Regions from separate parts of the Halalkalibacter flavus genome, predicted to be linked through region 1. Evidence: riboswitches for the same ligand, from Rfam matches in the RefSeq annotation. Region 1 holds a riboswitch; each other region holds the start of a gene.
What was found. A riboswitch is a leader RNA that binds a small molecule or an ion and turns the genes downstream of it on or off. The one in region 1 is predicted to bind glycine.

Region 1 (4,519 bases):
GGTTATTAGTAATCATGAGGATTTGAAAGAAGTAATTGAAGGATATGGAATCCCATTTTATCATATCCCAATCTCTTCTGAAACGAAAGAGGTTGCTGAAAAAAAAGCACTAGAGCTGTTGGAAGGGAAAGTAGACTTTATTGTTTTAGCAAGGTATATGCAAATTCTTTCTCCTACTTTTATAGCCCAATATCCCAATCAAATCATAAACATCCATCATTCGTTCTTACCCGCATTTGTTGGAGCAAACCCTTATGCGAGAGCGTTTAACCGAGGGGTGAAATTGATTGGAGCAACTGCACACTATGTAACGAATGATCTTGATGAAGGACCAATTATTCAGCAAGATGTAAAGCGTGTGAATCATCGTTATTCTGTAGAAGGATTAAAGGTTGCCGGACGGCATGTGGAAAGGCTTGTCCTTGCTCAAGCCGTTTCCTGGCATGTTGAAGATAAAGTAATTGTTCATGGTAATAAAACGATTGTATTTACGTGAGTTAGTATTATCATGTCATGCATTAAGAGAAAAGGTTGTTTTTTTATATAACAAAAAATATTATAGCAGCCAACCAATTTTGTGATGGTTATGGCTGTTTTTTCTATACTAATGGAAAAACATCAGGAGAAAAAAGGGGATCAGCGGAGTATAAGATTCCTATCATTTAACGTTTAGAATAGGGCGTATGGCTAAAATAATGGACTCAATGAAAAATGGGTAATTATTAAATCACTATTTACTAAAAGATAAGCCCTAGACAAAACCCTCAATAACTCCTATTGGAGAAATCGAGGGTTAAAAAGTTTATATGAATGAATATTTACTTCATATTTAATTGAACCACGGTATATTAAACAGTACGTAAAGTAATGAAGAGATCGTTTGATTAATCAACTCCTCTTACTCGATTAACTAATTTCTCTTTCCTCAGAACGAGCAACTTTAACATTACCGTAGAAATTAGTGAAGTAATCATTTGTCTCAGCTACGATAACTTTCCAAAGAAGGAGAAGGGCAATTAAGTTTGGAATCATCATTAAGGCATTAGCCATATCAGCAAATGCCCAGACTGTTGTAAGGTTAGCAACTGTCCCAATACCGCAAGCAGCAATATAAACAAGACGATAACCTGCAAGTCCTTTAGAGCCAGCTAAATACTCAAAGCATTTTTCCCCGTATATATACCAACCAACGATTGTTGAGAAGCCAAAAAAGATAACTGAAAATGAAACAATATATTCACCAACTACACCTAGAACAGAAGAAAACGCTGCGCTGGTCAAGGCTCCCCCTTCAAGTGTTGCATCATGAGTTACACCGGAAATTAAGCCGCCAGATGCATCCCAAAACCCTGTAATAAGCAGTGTTAAACCAGTCATTGTACATACAACAATCGTTACGATAAATGTACCGGTCATGGCAACGAGCGCTTGTTTAACAGGATGATCTGCACGTGCGTTCCCAGCGATTAAAGCAGCTGTACCAAGACCTGCTTCGTTTGAAAAAATTCCACGAGCAACCCCGTTACGAATAGCTTCAGTTACAACAACACCTAGGAAACCACCGGCCGCCGCCACAGGGTTAAAGGCATAATAAAAGATTAACTTAAAAGCCGGGATAATCATCTCGTAATTTAATGCAAGAATTATGATTGCTCCCCCTATGTAAAGGAACGCCATAATAGGAACAAAGAAACTAGCAACGGTACTAATACGCTGAATTCCACCGAAAATAATGAAGCTCACAAGGACAACTAAGATCAAGCCGGTTACCCAGTTTACAATACCAAAACTATTGCTTGTTACATCAGCAATGGTATTAGACTGTACACTATTTCCAATACCCAAAGCAGCAAAGGCACCAAATAAGGCAAAGGTAACCGCTAATAGTTTATATTTTTTGCCAAGCCCTCGTTCGATGTAATACATCGGACCACTGGAATATTCGCCACTATCATTTTTCACACGATATTTCACAGCAAGCAGGGCTTCACCATATTTTGTAGCCATACCTAGTAAACCAACAACCCACATCCAAAAGATTGCACCAGGGCCACCAAGTGTGATAGCTGTGGCAACACCAGCAATGTTTCCGTTCCCTATTGTCGCAGCAAGTGCCGTCATAAGAGCTTTAAAATGACTAACATCTCCTTCTGCAGTTGCATCATTACTATCCTCTTTCCCAAACCCGATCTTAAATGCATAGATGAGACGGCGAAATTGCAATCCTTTTAAAACAAAAGTTAAAAATAAGCCTGTCCCAAATAATAAGATGAGACTGGGGGGACCCCACAATACGTTATTGATTTTACTTAGTATTTCCAATATTTCCATACCAACACTCCTAATAGATTAGATTTTGATAGACTGTTAGTCGATTCGATGATGAAGCGCTTACATTTTGAGGGTGGCAAAACAGGATAGGTATGTCCGTTCCATGTGACCCCACAGTCATTTTAAGGATTTCTGTAGCCATTTACATCCAATCAGCTACATGGACCTCAGTAGTAATTGAAAAGAAAAGGCTTGTGAAATTTGATTAATTCTATATAAATCCCCCTTTTTTAGTTATTCCTATTTTTCCCCACAAAAAAAGACAGAGAAAAATAGGGGGTTTCCTATTTTTCTCTGTCCTTTTACCTGAGAGTTTAACTCCTTTGGTGGCTCATGGCTCTCTCCAGAGACGCGTCCTATTGTGGTCCTTTTACCTGAGAGATTGATGTCCACTTTTTGAGGACTTGCTCCTTCGGTGCTAAACGATTGTTTAGTCTCTCCCGCAATATTCATCCGCTTATATGCATTTTATAACATTTTATTCCATTATAAAGATAAAGTCAATTGAATATTCAGAAATTACTAAGGAGTAAATTAATTTCTTTAAGTCTATTTTAAGATATATATAATAACCCAATTTAGTGCTTTTTTTAGCTCGAAGTCTGAGTCTCCAAGAGTTAGAGGATGATATTGCAACCGGATTAGGAAAACATGTTCAGCTGTACCGGTTTCTTTTGCTTCTTTTTAGTGTGTTGTTGGCAGGTTTCGCTGTGTCTATCGCTGGGACAATCGGTTTTGTTGGTCTCATCGACCCTTATATTGCTAGGAAACTAGTAGGACGCCCTTTTGGTAGTTTGATTCTCGTTTCCTCTTTAATAGGTAGTGCTCTAGTATTTAGTGCTCACCTGGTCGTCCGGACGGTTTTTTATCCATTAGACATTCCGGCTGGGATTTTTACTACGGGGATCGAAGCGTCGTTCTTTATTTTTTTAAAGAATCGAAATCAATTTTAAAAAGGGAGAGCATGAGAAGAAGAGGAAATTCTTGAAAGAGCAAAGAAAAATTAATAAAAGATCAAGAACGAGCAAAAATCTTAGGAGATAAAGAGCTAGTGAAAAAATATATTGACCAACAACTTTCAAACTAAATGGAGGTTTGTTATGGAGGTTGTAATTCTAGATGATTGGGAAGGAAACGTTACTAACAGCCAAGCTATTCAACAATTAAATTTTCATAAACTATATTCGGAAAATTTAAAATATAAGAAATCGATAGGAAAAGAAAGAAATAGTTAGAAAAACATATAAATCTACAAATTATTTAACTATTTCGAATGTTCACTATATTTAGGTTATCATTTATAATAATACAAGATACACAGAAGGGAGGTAATAGATAGCTATATTTTAGGAGACGTAATTGAACCATGAAGAAAAAGAGAGTTACCAGTAAATCAGTTAAATGTAATGTGTACAGAATTGTACATGGGACAAGCTTAAAAGATTGAATGAATTTTCAATGAAATCAGTTAGGCGAATTAAGCGACTTTTCTAATTAGGATGAATAAGGTCGCTTCATATCCTCTTTCAAGGGAGTGAAATGGAAATGGAAACTAATTCTTGGTATTGCCATGACTGTTTTCGGTACTTTGAACAAGGTGAAAGTGTTGTCTGTATCTCTGAGATGAAATCTGTTTTTTGTAAAAAATGTGGAAATGACTTTCCTGCAGAATGGAGTAAAAAATCAAAATTCGAACATGTAGGAGGAGACTCCACTGAAAGAGCTATAAAGTGCTAGTTATGAGAAACATCCTATTTTTTCTTATAAAAACGAAAAGGTGTAAAATGAATGAAAAAATGAAAAACAATTATTTTATTACTCTTAAAAAAACTCCTTAAGGGACAAGGAATTTAGACTATATGGATAAGTCTCTATAGCTTTTCTACTCACTTGCTTCAGCATAGGAAAATGAACAAACGGGTTGATTTAAAAATCTCTATTTTGAGAAGTATAGAAAGGGAGAATGACATCAACAGTTGTTCGTTTATCTACTTCACTATTAATCACTATCTTTCCTTGATGTGTTTCACCAATTTTATAACAGATCATTAATCCTAAGACGATCTCTTTGTCTTGTATACTATAAAAAGGTTCTCCTATATATGGTATACGTTCCATTCGAATCCCCTATCCATCTCCTTGACCGATAAAAACGAATGCATACGTGCGGATAATCACTGTTATCGAT
Region 2 (4,519 bases), on a different contig from region 1:
ACCATTTCTACTCCATGAGCCTTCAACTGCTTTTTCATATAAGCAGCTTTTTGTACATTTTGATACGCCATTTCCTTTACGCCTTTTTTGCCAATCGCACTCATTGCAACGGACGCTGCTAGTGCATTTAGCGCTTGGTTCGAACAAATATTAGAAGTAGCTTTCTCACGTCTAATATGCTGCTCACGTGCTTGCAACGTCAAAACAAATCCACGTTGACCATGTTCATCCGTTGTTTGCCCAACTAGACGACCAGGGACTTTACGCATTAATTTCTTCGTGGTTGCAAAATAGCCACAATGCGGACCGCCAAATTGTGTTGCAATTCCAAATGGCTGCGCGTCACCAACGACGATATCTGCTCCAAATTCACCAGGCGGTTTTAGCAATCCTAAAGCAAGTGGGTTGCTAGACACTACAAACATTGCTTTCTTGCTATGCGTAATCTCTTCTAACTTAGCTAAAGGCTCAAGGTTGCCATAAAAGTTCGGATGTTGAACAACAACACAAGCTGTGTCATCCCCGTATACTTCTTGTAACTGTTTCAAATCTGTCACACCATTAACCGTATCGATTTCTATCACGTTTAAACGCTGCCCCGTTGCATTAGTCTGCAGGACGGCACGAGCTTCCGGATGAACAGCTTTAGAAACTAGAATCGTCTTCTTTTTTGTCTGTCCGGCACTTAGCATCGCAGCTTCTGCTAAAGCCGTTTGGCCGTCATACATAGACGAGTTCGCTAAATCCATTCCTGTAAGCTCACAAATCATCGTTTGAAACTCAAAGATCGCTTGAAGCTCTCCTTGTGAAATTTCTGGTTGGTATGGTGTGTAAGCCGTATAAAATTCAGAACGAGAAATGACGTGATCAACAATTGATGGGATGTAATGTTCATATACGCCCGCCCCTAGGAAAGAAGGGGTTTGTTTAAGTGACACATTTTTCGCTGCTAATTCTCGAAAATATGAGATGAGCTCTGGCTCTTTTAAAGCTTCTTTGACATTCATTTCTCCTTTAAAGCGAATTTCACTTGGAATATCAGAAAACAATTCCTCAATTGACTGTACACCGATTGTTTCAAGCATTTCTTTTTGATCTGCATCTGTCATCGGTAAATAACGGTGATTCATGTATGTTCCTCCTCTTACTTCTTATAAAATGGCGTTGATACGACTTGTGCTTTAAGACGCTTTTTACGAACTTGAACTTCTACTTTTGTTCCAAGTGCAGTAACATCTATATCTAGAACGGCAAGGCCGACATTTTTCTTTAATGTAGGAGACTGAGTTCCTGTCGTGACAAAGCCTACTAATTTATCACCAACAAACACTTCATACCCTGTACGAGGGATACCTTTGTCAATCATTTCAAGGCCGACAAGCTTTCTTTTCAGCCCTTCTTCTTTCTGTTTCTTCAACGCTTCTTTCCCAATAAAGTCTGCTTCTTTATTTACTTTTACGGCAAAACCAATTCCAGCCTCAAGTGGGGAAATTTCTTTTGTTAATTCTTGCCCGTAAAGAGGCAGCCTTGCTTCAAAGCGTAATGTATCACGTGCTCCTAATCCACAAGGAACAAGGCCTTCCTCTTTACCTGCTTCAAGCAAGCTTTTCCATAGCTTAGCAGCTTGATCTGCAGCACAGTAAAGCTCAAATCCATCTTCGCCTGTGTAACCAGTTCTCGAAACGAGTGCATTGACACCATCTACGTTTACTTGGTCAGCAAACCGGAAGAACCGAATGGAAGATAAATCAAAAGACGTTCTTTTTTGCAAAATTTGTTCTGCTAGAGGTCCTTGAATCGCTAATTGTGCAATGTCACTAGAAACATTTATTGCTGTTACACCCTCAATGATATGTTGCTGCATCCACTCAACGTCTTTTTCAATGTTTGAGGCATTAATTACGAGTAAATAATCGTCTTCTGCCTTTCTATAAATAAGCAAGTCATCAACTGTCCCGCCATCTTCGTAACACATGGCTGTATATTGCGCCTGCCCATCTACAAGTTTAGATACATCATTGGTCATTAATTTTTGTAAATAATCAAGTGCCCGTGGGCCTTTAACTTCTACTTCACCCATATGTGAAACATCAAATAGCCCTGCCTTTGTACGGACTGCTTCATGCTCTTCTTTAATGCTTAAAAACTGAACGGGAAGATCCCATCCCCCAAAATCAATCGTTTTTGCTCCACCTTCTTTATAAAGATGAAATAGTGGTGTTCTCTTTAAATCAGCCATGATCAAACCTCCTCAAGTTAATTCATAAAATGCAAAAAGGACAGAGTTATACACTATTTTGTGTATAACTCTGTCCTGTAACCAGAAAGTTTCCTATATTCTAAAAGAATATAGTGTCTTCGTAGGTGGCTTATCATAAGCACTCTCCAGAGCTGCGTCAAATAAGAGTCTTTTTTGCCTGAGAGATTCGCATTGATAACACATTATCTAATACTTGCTCCTTCGGCGTTGCATAATTCGCAAGCTCTCCCCTTATTCTCATCCGCAAGTCATTTAATTGTTTTCACTCTTACTCATGAAATTCTTATGAGTGGTACATACTACATGTATAAAACCTTTTAAAATTTAGGCAATAGTTTGTAATTCGGATTTATATTAATATCCTACCAAGTTGAATAGGTTTTCGCAACTGTTTATTTACTAAATCAGATTATTTTATAGTTTTTTTATAATTTCATTCGGATATAGCAGTTTGATTGAAAGGGTGATGAAAATGAAGATTGATATACATTTTGATCAGAATTGGAACGACACCTTCAAGGAAAGATTAGGTCAAGATGGACCTTGGTCTAATTGGGAACTTTTTAAACTAGCGTATGAAGCAGAACAACACCAAATCATACCAGAGTTTCATGGTTTACAAGCACCTAAGCACCTTCCTCAGTTAAAGCCATTTCCACACCAAATTGAAGTGGCAAATACAGTTATTGAGCAAATGAATGGCAAAGCAATACTTGCTGATGAAGTAGGGCTTGGAAAAACAATCGAGGCTGGACTCATCTTAAAAGAGTATATGATCCGTGGGTTAGTAAAAAAAGTATTAATTCTCGTTCCAGCTTCTCTTGTTTCCCAATGGGCGATTGAATTAAATACAAAGTTTCATATTCCGGCTGTTGCTCAACGAAAATCATATGTATGGGAGCAATGTGATGTTGTCGTAGCTTCCATTGATACAGCCAAAAGGCAACCACATCATGATATCGTCTTAGAACAGCCATATGATTTAGTCATTATTGATGAAGCTCATAAACTTAAAAATCCAAAAACGAAAAATTATGAGTTCATTAAAAAGCTGAAGAAGAAATTCTGTTTGTTATTAACCGCAACACCAGTCCAAAACAAGCTAGAGGAAATCTTTAATTTGGTTTCATTGCTTAAACCTGGGCATCTTGGAGATATCTCTTCTTTTGAAAAAGAATATCGTTCGAATAAGAGATCACCTAAAAATGAAGAAAAACTAAGAGAGTTAGTCAACAAAGTCATGGTGCGCAATCGCCGTGAGGAAACTGGCATTGAATGGACGAAACGTATCGTTGAAACGGTACCGATTGATTTTAGTGAATCAGAACGCGCCTTTTATGAAGAGATTGAAAAATTAAATGGTGATTCAAGTCATTTTGGCTTGCTGACTTTAAAAAGGGAATTGTGCAGCAGCAGAGAGGCTGCTTTTATGACACTAAAAAACATGGTTGAACGAGCCCATGCCGAAGGACGAAAACTTCCTGGTGCAGAACGCTTATTGAACAAAATTGGTGAGGTAGAAGGCCATGCAAAAGCCGAGAAAGCACTCGAGATCATCAAGAAAATCAATGATAAAGTTATTATTTTCACTGAATATCGTGCAACACAGTTGTATTTACAATGGTTTTTAAAACAAAATGGCATCTCCTCCGTACCATTTAGAGGAGGATTTAAAAGAGGAAAAAAAGATTGGATGCGTCAGCTCTTCCAAAATCATGCCCAAGTATTAATTGCAACTGAAGCAGGTGGCGAAGGAATCAACTTGCAATTTTGCAGTCATATCATTAACTATGATTTGCCATGGAATCCAATGCGTATTGAACAACGAATTGGGCGTATTCATCGCCTTGGTCAACAAGAAGATGTGAGAATTTACAACTTTGCTGTAAATGACACCGTCGAGCAGCACATTCTTAAATTGCTATATGAAAAGATTCACCTATTTGAAGCAGTCATCGGTGAGCTCGATGATATATTAACGAAAATTGATCTCCCTTCAGTTGAAGAACACGTACAAGATATATTATTACAATCAGATTCTGAAGGAGAAATGCGAATTAAGTTTGATCATCTTGCTGCCATTATGAATGATGCAGCAGAAGAAGCTGCGAATTCTAGTAAGGAGGATCAGATCGATGCAACAGCCTCAAGTTCATGATTTTTTAGAGCGTTACTTTCAGGCGAATGATAGCCCAATCATTGAAAATACGTCAAGTTATTTAAAGGTTCAATTATCGATTGAGTTAGATAAATTATTAA
Region 3 (4,519 bases), on a different contig from region 1:
TAAGCGCTTCGTTAACGTCTTTCGCCATATGTTTCTTATCCCCACAAACGTAGAAATACGCTCCTTTTTCAATCCATTCAAACAATTCTTTGCTATGTTCGAGCATTTTATGTTGCACATAAATTTTTTGAGACGTATCACGGGAGAAGGTAGTATCAAGTCTTGTCAATACCCCATCTTGTTGATATTTTTCCAACTCACTTTGATAAAGGAAATCTGACGCTGCATGCTGGTCTCCAAAAAATAGCCATGACCGGCCAGTAGCTTTATTCACTGCTCGTTCCTGGATAAAAGAACGGAATGGTGCAATGCCTGTCCCAGGCCCAACCATAATAATATCTTTATCTTGAGACTCTGGCAAATAGAAGTGTTTATTTGCTTGAACAAAGACTGGAAGCGTATCTCCTTCTTGAACACGTTCTGCACATAAAACAGAACAAACGCCTTTTCGATCACGTCCGTGCGCCGTGTAGCGTACAGCACCGATGGTTAGATGAACTTCATCTGGATTAGCAGTAATACTGCTTGCAATAGAATAGAGACGCGGCGTCATTTTTCTTAATAATGAGACGATTTCTTGAGCTGAAGCCTTCCATGGACCAAAATCACGTAACATATCAAGCAGATCACGCCCATAACAATATTCCTTTAGTTGAATTACATTTTCAACCAGCACAAGCTTTTGCAGCTCTTCGTTTTCTGAAAATACAGCTGCCTGTTGTAAAATCTTCTTCGTCAGCAGTGTAATTTCAAAGTAGCTTATTAACGCTTCCTTCAGTAGCAGTGTCTCACCTTGCTTACTAACAGTTACAACCGCTTCTTCATCCCATTCCATTTCCTTAATAAGAGAAGCCACAAGCTCTGGATCATTTGATGGGATAACGCCAAGTGCATCACCTGGGACATAAGAAAGGCCTGACCCTTGTAATGATAACTCAATATGCCTTGTTTCCTTGCTAGAGCCAGCTCTATTTAAATTAATATTTTTTAAAATCTTTGCTTGAAATGGATTGGTCCTTGAAAATGGGAGTTTCTCACTTTTGGCATTTTTAGTATCTAAATTAAGTTTCATAGCTCTTAACCTCCAAAGATAGATATATTGCTTGTATAACAAAAAATAAAATGTATCATCCTAACACTCTAAAACTACTATGTAGCATTTCATAGAGAAACTTAAATAATATAACAAGCATAAAAACAAGCACCATAATGTGATCGAATTTGACTGTACGACTTCTTTACGAAGAAAAAACCATATCTAAAAAATAGCCAACATACCCCACCTAAAATTCGATACGAGCTCTGTTCCTATCAATCTCCTCATCCTCGTAATCTTCGTTTATATTATATTGTCTACCACATAGAACATACTGAATTACTTGTCTTTCTTCTGCTTAGATATCTCTGATATTAGTGTTTCTACCTATACTCATTACTGTATTAAAGATTTTCTTTTTAATTTAATCGTCCCACTGTACACATGCAGTTGAACTTAAGGTTTCTCCAATAAGAAAGCCACGTTCATCTGTATAATCAATTTGGACCTCTTCATCTAAATAACGTTTCGTAAAACGATCCATTCGAATCTGGATCCCCTCGTACTCAATAATCGTATCGTTTCGTCGCGATTCATCAAAAACTAGCGTAAACTTAACAGTCATCCCGCATCCCCCAGCTATATCAGCGTCAATTCGAGGAGATTGTTCGTCCTTGAACACCATTTCTTTTAGCTTTTTCAACGCCACCTCTGTTAACGTAATAACCATCGGATTCTCTCCTTCTCACCAGTGTCCTACCTTTTAATATCACACATTCGCTTTTGCTGCACGGACCTGTTCATCTGCATGGTAGGAAGAGCGAACGAGCGGGCCTGCTTCACAGTGACTAAACCCTTTTAACAATGCAATTTCCTTTAATTCATTAAACTCCTGTGGGCTCTAATATTTTTGTACTTTTAAATGGCGTTTCGTTGGCTGTAGATATTGACCAATTGTTATAATATCAACATCGTTAGCACGAAGGTCATCCATCGTTTCTTGGCTGTACCAACTATAACTTGAAGAAATCTCTTTCTTGCTACTGACTTACTTTTCTATGAAAACTGTTTAAACATTATGCTTCACTACTTTTTTACATACAAAAAAGGACAGAGAAGGGTAGCATAACGTTCTCTACCCTTCTCTGTCCTTTTACCTGAGAGTTTAACTCCATTCTTAATTCAAAGAGTCTTCCCCTTTGGTGGCGTACTACTGTATACGCGCTCTCCAGAGGTGCGTCCCGTTGTGGTTCATTCTACCTGAGAGATTTGTTTCCAAGGGTCTTTTTGGAACTTGCTCCTTCGGTGGCTTGTCGCATTGCACTCTCCCACAACCATCATCCGCCATTATGAAATTATACAGATTGAAACTTTAATTGTTTTTTACTACACATGATTGATCAGAAAAAAATTATCTTCCTACCTGCAGTGAACCTTACTTTCATAGTTTTTAAATCTATATTTCTTTATAGTTTTAATATAAAGACTAGTTGAAGATATTCATATTAATTTGTCAGGTAAACTTACGTGGTTTTTGATAGTACAATAAACTCATATCACTATTAAGTAACTTCTAGACCGTAGATATACTTATACTACTGCTCTACAGAAGACGTCGGATAAGTGTGGAAAAGTAATATTTATCTATTCTACTTGGAATATAATCCATACATATAATGAAAAAGGGAAAGTTCACAAAAGGATGAACTTCCCAAAATGAAGTTAAATTCATATTTTAATTTTCTTGGAATTGCATCTTAGTTTAAATAATCAAAGACTCTAGAAACAACATCCCAAAGTATTGTTCTTTTATGAGCGTAACCTTATTAATAAAATAAGGATTCAACTGGAACTCTCTCAAATACATATAATTTAAAAAGCCTCTAGTATTAATAGATTTTCTAGGTAATGTTGAACTTCTAGTGCTGCAATACATCCATCCCCAGTAGCAGCTACTACCTGCCGGACTGCATTTTGTCTAATATCTCCTATCGCAAAAATTCCAAGGATATTCGTTTTCATTCGATTATCCGTTATGATCCACCCTTCTTCATCCGTAATATTTAGATTTTTCACGAAATCTGAAACAGGGTTCATCCCTATATACTCAAACACACCATCAACCGGAAAACTCTTCTTTTCACCTGTTTTTATATTTTCAATAAGGACATGAGTTACTTTATCCTCTCCTATAATCTCATTGACAACAGTATCATATATCACATCAATTTTATCATTATTAAGCATCCGCTCCACTAAAATAGGCTGAGCTCTGAATTGGTCCCGGCGATGAAGGACGGTTACTTTCTTAGCAAACTTAGTTAAAAAAACCGATTCTTCTACGGCAGAATCTCCCCCACCTATAACAACTAGTTCTTTTCCCCTAAAAAAGGCTCCATCGCAAACGGCACACCATGATACACCTCGACCTGAAAATTCTTCTTCTCCAGGAACGCCCAACTTTTTATATTTAGTACCTGTAGCAATAATGACAGATTTAGTCTGATAAGTTTTATTCCCTGCATATACTACTTTAATATTGCCCTCGTTTACAATGTCTTCTACATTTGCTTGTTCATACCTGGCACCAAAGCGTAAAGAGTGCTCAAACATCTTTTGCGCTAAATCTGGTCCAGATATATGTGAATAGCTAGGGAAATTCTCTATCTCTTCCGTATTTTGAAGTTGTCCACCTGGCACTCCACGATCTAAAATTAACGTTTTAAGATTGGCCCTTGAGGTATAAACAGCGGCTGTCATACCACCAGGACCTGCACCAATAATAATGACATCGTAAATGCTATAGCTCATATACAACACCTCTTCTTTCCAAGTAAACAGGATCTGTTAATACTCCTTAAAGATATTGAGAAATTAAGCCCTTTAATTTCTCCTCTGGAGAAAACCCTAAACTCTGTTTAGCCACTGAACCATTTTTAAAAATTAAAGTAGTAGGAACACTCATAATATTAAATTTTTCTGCTAATTCACTGTTTTCATCAATATTGACATCTCCAAATGTCACATTCTCTATAGTAAGGGATAAACTATCCAATACTGGGGCAATCATTTTACACGGACCACACCATGGCGCGCCAAATTTAATGACCGCTACCTCATTAGAATTTGTAATTTCTTCAAAATTAGCTTTATTAACTGCTACTACATTCGACATTGAAATTTCCCCCTTTATGAGCCATTCTTTCATTTTTTCACTTATACTCCTCATTCGTCATGCTAAGGAGTCTAAACATTCAGATTTATGATTCTATATAGCTATAAAATAAGTAAACCCCATAATTATTTACAATGTTTTTTGGCCTGGTTTCCAGTTAGCTGGACATAATCCCCCTGTCTGAAGTGCCTGAAGCACTCGAAGTGTTTCATTCACATCACGCCCAATATTATTGTGGAATACAACTTGGTACATTAAGTCACCTTCAGGGTTAATAATGAACAATCCCCTAAGTGCAATGCCTTCGT

Region 2: linked by a shared signal. The riboswitch ahead of gcvT (glycine cleavage system aminomethyltransferase GcvT) and the one ahead of SAY88_RS10835 (alanine/glycine:cation symporter family protein) in region 1 are both predicted to bind glycine.
Region 3: linked by a shared signal. The riboswitch ahead of SAY88_RS20285 (lipoyl synthase) and the one ahead of SAY88_RS10835 (alanine/glycine:cation symporter family protein) in region 1 are both predicted to bind glycine.

The regions. Positions count from the first base shown of each region.
Region 1 is NZ_JAWRVK010000013.1:94,990-99,508, forward strand. It holds gene purU (formyltetrahydrofolate deformylase) at 1-496, shown strand, start outside; gene SAY88_RS10835 (alanine/glycine:cation symporter family protein) at 907-2,331, opposite strand; glycine riboswitch at 2,623-2,681, opposite strand; glycine riboswitch at 2,684-2,784, opposite strand; gene SAY88_RS10840 (iron chelate uptake ABC transporter family permease subunit) at 2,913-3,284, shown strand; gene SAY88_RS10845 (hypothetical protein) at 3,432-3,566, shown strand; partial or broken gene SAY88_RS10850 (ATP-binding protein) at 4,258-4,519, opposite strand, start outside.
Region 2 is NZ_JAWRVK010000018.1:85,858-90,376, forward strand. It holds gene gcvPA (aminomethyl-transferring glycine dehydrogenase subunit GcvPA) at 1-1,130, opposite strand, end outside; gene gcvT (glycine cleavage system aminomethyltransferase GcvT) at 1,145-2,239, opposite strand; glycine riboswitch at 2,395-2,501, opposite strand; gene SAY88_RS13500 (DEAD/DEAH box helicase) at 2,733-4,418, shown strand; gene SAY88_RS13505 (YqhG family protein) at 4,396-4,519, shown strand, end outside.
Region 3 is NZ_JAWRVK010000042.1:8,305-12,823, reverse strand. It holds gene SAY88_RS20295 (sulfite reductase subunit alpha) at 1-1,072, opposite strand, end outside; gene SAY88_RS20290 (iron-sulfur cluster biosynthesis family protein) at 1,461-1,766, opposite strand; partial or broken gene SAY88_RS20285 (lipoyl synthase) at 1,806-2,036, opposite strand; glycine riboswitch at 2,172-2,278, opposite strand; gene trxB (thioredoxin-disulfide reductase) at 2,909-3,847, opposite strand; gene trxA (thioredoxin) at 3,894-4,211, opposite strand; gene SAY88_RS20270 (peroxiredoxin) at 4,341-4,519, opposite strand, start outside.